Regions from separate parts of the Gordonia insulae genome, predicted to be linked through region 2. Evidence: riboswitches for the same ligand, from Rfam matches in the RefSeq annotation. Region 2 holds a riboswitch; the other holds the start of a gene.
What was found. Region 2 has a riboswitch for cobalamin ahead of metE (5-methyltetrahydropteroyltriglutamate--homocysteine S-methyltransferase). Riboswitches for the same ligand answer to the same signal wherever they lie in the genome.
Positions count from the first base shown of each region.

Region 1: it holds a riboswitch for cobalamin, as region 2 does, so the genes downstream of both, D7316_RS23085 (ABC transporter substrate-binding protein) here and metE (5-methyltetrahydropteroyltriglutamate--homocysteine S-methyltransferase) in region 2, are expected to answer to the same signal.

Region 1 covers NZ_CP033972.1:5,045,288-5,048,690, forward strand. Annotated here, with positions in the region: gene D7316_RS23080 (phospholipase D-like domain-containing protein) at 1-980, opposite strand, end outside; cobalamin riboswitch at 1,154-1,282, shown strand; gene D7316_RS23085 (ABC transporter substrate-binding protein) at 1,382-2,917, shown strand; gene D7316_RS23090 (class I SAM-dependent methyltransferase) at 2,914-3,403, shown strand, end outside.
Region 2 covers NZ_CP033972.1:1,556,429-1,559,831, reverse strand. Annotated here, with positions in the region: gene metE (5-methyltetrahydropteroyltriglutamate--homocysteine S-methyltransferase) at 1-1,253, opposite strand, end outside; cobalamin riboswitch at 1,402-1,617, opposite strand; gene D7316_RS07085 (DUF5994 family protein) at 1,752-2,192, opposite strand; gene D7316_RS27615 (hypothetical protein) at 2,207-2,338, opposite strand; gene uraH (hydroxyisourate hydrolase) at 2,558-2,884, opposite strand; gene uraD (2-oxo-4-hydroxy-4-carboxy-5-ureidoimidazoline decarboxylase) at 2,881-3,403, opposite strand, start outside.

The DNA.
Region 1 (3,403 bases), 3.5 Mb from region 2:
CTGCGGGCTCCATCCATGGCCTTCTGTTCCAGCCAGCCGTCCGCGTGTCGGGGGAGGACGACCACGATCTCCGGCCCGTCGGATTCGCGCAGTCGCTGGGCGATCGCATCGGCGATCACCCGTGCGGCGAGATACTGACTCTCGATGTACAGGAAGCGCTTTGCGGAGCGGATCGCATCGAGATAGAGCTGTTCGATCTCGCGGACCTCGTCCTGCTGATCGAGTTCGGGCAGTGTTCGGGCCACCGCGACGTCGACGGACCGCATCGTCGGCGCGAGCTGATCCGGCCACGGGTCGGTGTCGACGTCGTCCACCGGGGCGAGGTCTTCTCCGGTGGCGACCAGCCATCGCTGACGCGCGATGTCGCCGACGAGACGGGCCGCGTCGCCGTCGACCGCGGCAGTCGCGTCGTGCCACGGCCCGTAGGAGTTGCCATTGGGTTCGACGCGTCGGGGATGGTCGTCGCGATGATCCGATCGGTCCCAGCGATCGACGGTCATGTCGATGCCGCCGCAGAACGCGATCCGATCGTCGATCACGACGATCTTCTGATGATGCGCGCCCCGGAGCGGATGGCGCGTGTCGATCTCGAGGTGGACGTTGCGGTTGGTGGCGAGGTTGGCGAGGAAGACCGGGGTCATCCCGCGGGTGATCGCGGTGAACGCGCCGACACTCCACTTGAGCAGATGGATCTCCAGGCCCGGCTGGTGGTCCGGCAGCCAGTTGAGGAAGTCGCCGAGGTCGTTGGGGCCGTCGAGCGTCTGCTCTTCCGGCTCGAACTCGATCCGGGTGTCGAAGTCCCACCCGATGAGCATGATCCGCTTCCGGGCCCCGAGCATTGCCTGCTTCGCGAACCGGAAGTAGTCGGCGGCGTCGATGATGCAGGCGAACCGGTCGGCCCGGCCGATCCCGTAGCAGTTCTGGCCGGGTACGAGAAGTGCACCGCTTGCCCCACCCCGAGCGTCGTCAATGCTGGTCACTATGTCCTCTGTCCCCGGCCCTCCACCGGCTGATGACGGTATCCGTCCGTGGAGTCGGTCGCGATGCCGGGGGTGAGTTCTGGTGCCGGTCGTGCCCGTCCCGACGAGCTGCGCCGGGCGACGGTCCGGTGCGGGTGACCGACAGCTGACTGCCCGTATCAGAAAGCCCCTGGCGGGAGCGTTCCCCGCACTGCCCGTTAGAGTGACCGTGCGCGAACGGGAAACCGGTGCAAATCCGGCGCTGCCCCGCAACTGTGAGGTCGTCACGACCGTAGCCAGATACCGCCGCGTGAAACATTCTCGGCACGGTCACGCGGGATGACCACCCGAGCACAGGCGTCGATCGCGCCTGTCCTCGTCGTTCCCGCTGGTCGTGCCATGTCGCGACGGGAGACGACCAGATGACCCCCACCACACCGACGGTCAGTCGGCGAGCATTCCTCGGAGGTGCACTCGGGATCGCCGGGGCCTTCGCGGTCGGAGCATGCGGATCGAGTGGATCCTCGGCACCGACGGGACGGCTCACCACCATGTACGAGGGTGCCGGCGCCAGCGAGACCATCGACCCCGGCATCGGGACGATGTTCATCGACGAGGCCCGGGTCAAGCACCTCTACGACGGCCTCTTCGAGGTCGACTCACAGATGCGGGCAGTGCCCCGCCTGGTGACCGACGCGGCCCCCGACGGCGCCGGCCTCGTCTGGCGGATGACGCTGCGTGAGGCCACCTGGCACGACGGCGCTCCGCTGACCGCCGACGACGTGCTGTTCACGCTGTCGCGAATCCTCGGCAAGCAGACCGAGGCGCAGCCATTCGTCGCCGCGACGACGCTGTCGGCCATCGATCTGCCGAACTCGCGGGCGGTCGATGCCCGGACGGTCGAGCTCCGACTCACGCAGCCCTCCTTCGACCTGCCCAGCCAGCTCACCTCGTACGGCACCCGCATCGTCAAGAACGGGACGCGGGACTTCACCCGCCCCAATGGAACCGGACCGTTCCGCTTCCAGTCGTTCACTCCCGGTCGCGAGTTCGTCGCCACACGCAACGACCAGTACTGGGACGGGGCGCCGTCGGTCGACACCTTGCGCATCCTCAGCGCCGGACCCGAAGCCCGCCTCGCCGCAGTGCGTAGTCAACAGGCCGACTTCGTCGACAACCTGTCGCCTTCGGCCGGTCGCACACTCGAATCCGATGACGACGTGACGGTCCACTCGACGCCGAACAGCGGAATCCTCTACTTCGCCATGAAGACCGATCGGGCACCGTTCGCCGTCCCCGATGTCCGGCGGGCGATGATGCTGATGGTCGACCGCGAGGAACTCGTACGCGTCGCCTTGCAGGGTTCGGGCGAGGTGTCCGACGACATCTTCGGGCGCGGCTACCAGTACTACGCCGACGACCTGCCCGCCCATCAGCACGACCCCGACCGCGCGAAAGCTCTCCTCCGTGCCGCAGGCGCATCGGATCTCGCCTTCGAACTGTTCGTCGCGCCGGTCGCCAACGGCTTCATCGAAGCCGCTCACCTCGTGGCCCGTCAGGCGCGCGCGATCGGCGTCGACGTCAAGGTCACCATCGGGTCCAAGGACACGTACTACACAGAGGCATTGACCAAGGGGGACATGACGATCGGTCAGTCGGGGCCGCTCGCGATCCCGTATCACTTCGGTTCCCGCCTGGTCAGCGATGCCCCGAAGAACTTCACGCACTGGTCGGATCCGACGTTCGACCAACTGTTCGTCGCGGCGCAGCGCGAACGATCCACCGAGGCGCGAGCCCGGATCTACCACCAGATGCACGAGATCCTCCACGACCGTGGAGGGTTCATCTTCTGGGCCACCACCCCGTGGCGGACCGCTTACCGCAATGGCGTTCAGAACTCGCCGAGCGGTGTCCCGAACGCCCACGACTGGGCCCGATTCGACGAGGTGACCGCATGACGCAAGGCAGACCCACCCGGCAGCAGGCAGTGGAGTGGCTCGATCGGTGGGATCTCCAGCAGGGCCACTACATGCCCGATCGCGAAGAACGCTTCGACGTCGTGATCGATGTGCTCGAACTCGTGCTCCGACGTCCCGACCCGCTCGTCGTGGACCTCGGCATCGGACCGGGATCACTTGCCCACCGCATCCTCGACCGCGTCCCCGACGCCCGGGTGGTCGGTGTCGACGCGGATCCGCTGCTGCTCGAACTCGGCGCCATCGCGCGGCCCGACCACCGGATCCGTCCCGTGCTCGCCGACCTTCGCGAACCCGGGTGGTTCGAACGTCTCGAACTCGACCGCGCGCCCGACGCCTACGTCAGTTCGACGGCGCTGCACTGGATGGACGCGACACCATTGCGTGCTCTCTTCGCCGAATGCGGACGGACCATCGCACCTGGTGGGGTCCTCGTCGACGCCGACCACCTGTACGAGGGTGAGTCGG
Region 2 (3,403 bases):
TCGGAGTCGGTGATCGCGGCGAGTCGGTCGCGGACCGCCATATCCCGCAGACGAGGGTCGCTCTGCCGGGTCTCCAGTGCCGACCGGCACACCTCGAACGCCTCCAGTTCGCTGTCGCGACCGTTGCGCAGGGCCCGGGACAGCGTGGCGACCTCGCCGAACTTCTCCGCGGCGAAGGCCAGCCAGCCGCGCAGGTTGGCATCCAGAGCGTCCTCCCCGGCCAGTGAGTACGGCACGTGCAGCGTCGAACACGACGTCGACACCGCCAGGGAGCCGGCGGAGCCGAGCAGGGTACCGAGGGTCGCCAGCGCGCGGTCGAGGTCGGTGCGCCACACATTGCGGCCGTCGACGACGCCCGCGACCAGGAGCTTCGAGGAGAGCTCGGGTACCGCAGCGACCGACTCGACGGTGCCTTCCACCAGATCGACGGCGATGCCCTCGATCCCGGTGCGGGCCAATGCACCGAGTGCGTCACCGGCGTCCCCGAAGTAGGTGGCGACCAGGATCGCCGGACGCCGGGTGACCTCGCCCAGTCGGCCGTATACGGCGGCGGCGAGATCCGGGAGACCGTCGACGATGTCGGTGACCAGGGCGGGCTCGTCGAACTGGACCCACTCGACACCGGCATCGACCAGCCGGTCGAGCAACTCGATGTACAGCGGGAGGAGATCGTCGATCCGCGTGATCGGTGCGGGTCCGTCGGAGACCGCCTTCGCCAGTGCGAGGAATGTGATGGGGCCGACGACCACCGGCCGCGCCGTGATCCCGGCGCCGTGTGCCTGGGCGATCTCGGACAGGACCTTGTCCGGCCGCAGCGCGAATGCGGTGTCCGGGCCGATCTCGGGAACCAGGTAGTGATAGTTGGTGTCGAACCACTTCGTCATCTCGAGTGGGGTCACCTCGGCGGTGCCGCGCGCCGCCGCGAAGTAGCGGTCGAGCGGATCGTCGATACCGGCCACTCGCGGCGGCAGGGCGTCGAGCATGACGGCGGTGTCGAGCATCTGGTCGTAGAGCGAGAACGTGTTGACCGGAATCGAATCGATTCCCGCCGTGGACAATTCCTCCCACGAGCGGCGCCGCAGATCGGCGGCGACGACATCGAGCTCGGCGGCCGAGACGCGTCCCGCCCAATAGCCCTCGACAGCGCGTTTGAGTTCGCGGTGCGGGCCGATGCGGGCGGTGCCCAGAGTGGTCGCCGTGAAGTGGCGGGCGGATTGCGGTGTTGTCGGCGGTGTCGGTACTGCTGTCGACATGATGAGTGAACTCCTGCGAACGACGTGGACGGTCCACCGCCCTGCAGGGTGAGTCGAGCAAGCCCCATCGACGTCCGCTGAGCGCGGACGTCGTGATTCGCCAGTTCGACCTGCGCCCATTCCACGAGGCGGTGAGCCACCGGACGCGGCGCGTCCGGTACACCTGGCAGGTCTTCGGGCTCGTCGGCGGGCACCGACCCGGCACATACCAGGCGGGGCGTCCTACTGACCGTCGCTTCCCGGACCTTCGGTCCAGTGCATGTGACGGTGGTCGTTCCGACATACCGCTGCGGGACAGCTCCGGATTCTCACCGGATTCCCTCTTCATCGGCGACGATCGTCAACCAGACGACGGCACCGATGTCGACGCCGGCCGGGAAGGTAGGGGCTCCATGTCTCCCGCGAGCGGCGAACCAACTGCGTCGCCCAGAGTAGCGAGGACGATCGGCCGGGCCAACACCCGGCATGCTCGTTTCGCCCCGAGGGGCGGCACGATCCTCAGCCGGCGGTCGAGGCGTCGGACTCGATGCCGCACTGTGCCGCCGCCCGTCGCAGTATCCGTTGCGCGTCGCGGAACAGGTGACTGTACTCGGAGCCCTGTGGGCTGGTGCCCTGGCCGGCCTGCCGGAGCAGCGTCGCGGCCAGCGCGGATGCGGTCCGGGGCGGGATCACCAGCAGCGTGACGGTGGCGCGATCGGCGGTGATGGACATGAGCGGCAGCATGTCGGGCGAGTTCTCGGAGTCGAATCCGGGATAGCGCGCGAAGTTGCGCCAGTTCACGTCGATGCGTGAGATGGTGCCCAGTCGGCTGCGCGCGGCGATCTGCAGGGCAGGCAGCTCCTGAGAGATCTGGGATGTGTAGGGCAGCCAGGCGCCCGCCACGGCGAGTGTCAGGTCGGGTGCGAGTTGAAGGCGGGTCGGACCGAGCGCGGGCGCCACGGCGATGCCGCTGATCAGTCTCGCCTGACGCTGGATGACTCGTCTGGCGCGTCGGAGAACTCCAGGTCGGCGGTTGCCGACGAGGTCTGGACCGCGGCGTGCGTGGTGTCGGTGGTGTGCGAGAACAGGGTCGAATCGTTGGACATGGGGCATCCGTTCGGAGAAATGTGAGGTGGATTGCGGCTCGAGCGAGTCGCTCCACCGCCGACTCGGTCCGCGCGACTGCGGGGACTCGGCTAAACGTCGACTTCATCCTGACTGTACCCCCTGGTCGCGGGAGTGTGACGCATTGGCGGCCGGTGTGTGCCGGGGCCGCGGTCGAACGGCGCGGTCGGCGGGCGCGGTCGGCGGGCGCGGGCCGGCGCTCAGCTGCCGCGATAGGTGGAGTACGAGTACGGGCTCAGGAGTACCGGGACGTGGAAATGCCGGGCCGGGTCGTCGATGGTGAAGCAGATGTCGATCTGTGGGTAGAAGCCCTCGATCTTGTTGGCGGCGAACCACTCTCCGGTGTCGAACACCAGGTGGTAGATGCCGGCGGGTAGGGCGTCGGCGCCGACCTGACCGATCCGGCCGTCGGCGTCGGTCACGCCGGCGGCCAGCTCTGCGCCGGACTCGTCGCGCAGGCTGACCGCGACGCCGGTCGCCGGGGTACCGTTCGCCGCGTCGAGGACATGGGTGGACAGTCCTGTCACGTCGGGGCCTCCTCCTCGAGGTAGATGCTCGCCGGGGTCAGCATCCGGACGAGCCGGCTGCGGTTGATCTTCGCCAGCTCCATCCGCATCACCCTGCGCTCGGTGGTCGGATCGTTGTTCATGCGCTGCTTGAGGATGTCGAGCAGCTCGTCGGCCGGTCGCCCGTTGGCGAACACCAGATAGACGTGGCCGAACTTCTCCTCGTAGGCGGCGTTGAGCTCCTTCAGTTCGGCCAGTACCTCGGCCTGCGCGTCCGCGACCCCCGATTGCTCACGCGCCGACGACGGGTTGTCCGGCCGGTCCCCGATACGCGGATGACCGGCCAGCGCCTCGTCGAGGTCGGTGTCGGTGAGCTCGGCGAGGATCAGGTCGGCGTACTCCAGCAACGCCTCGTCGTCGGAGAACGGACGCGCCCGCGCCACCCGCAGCGCCCAGATCGACGAACTGCAGCACTCGTAGAGCTGATGAATTGCCTGGCGTTCGGAGAGCTCGTTGAAACTTGGCACACCCCGCCAATCG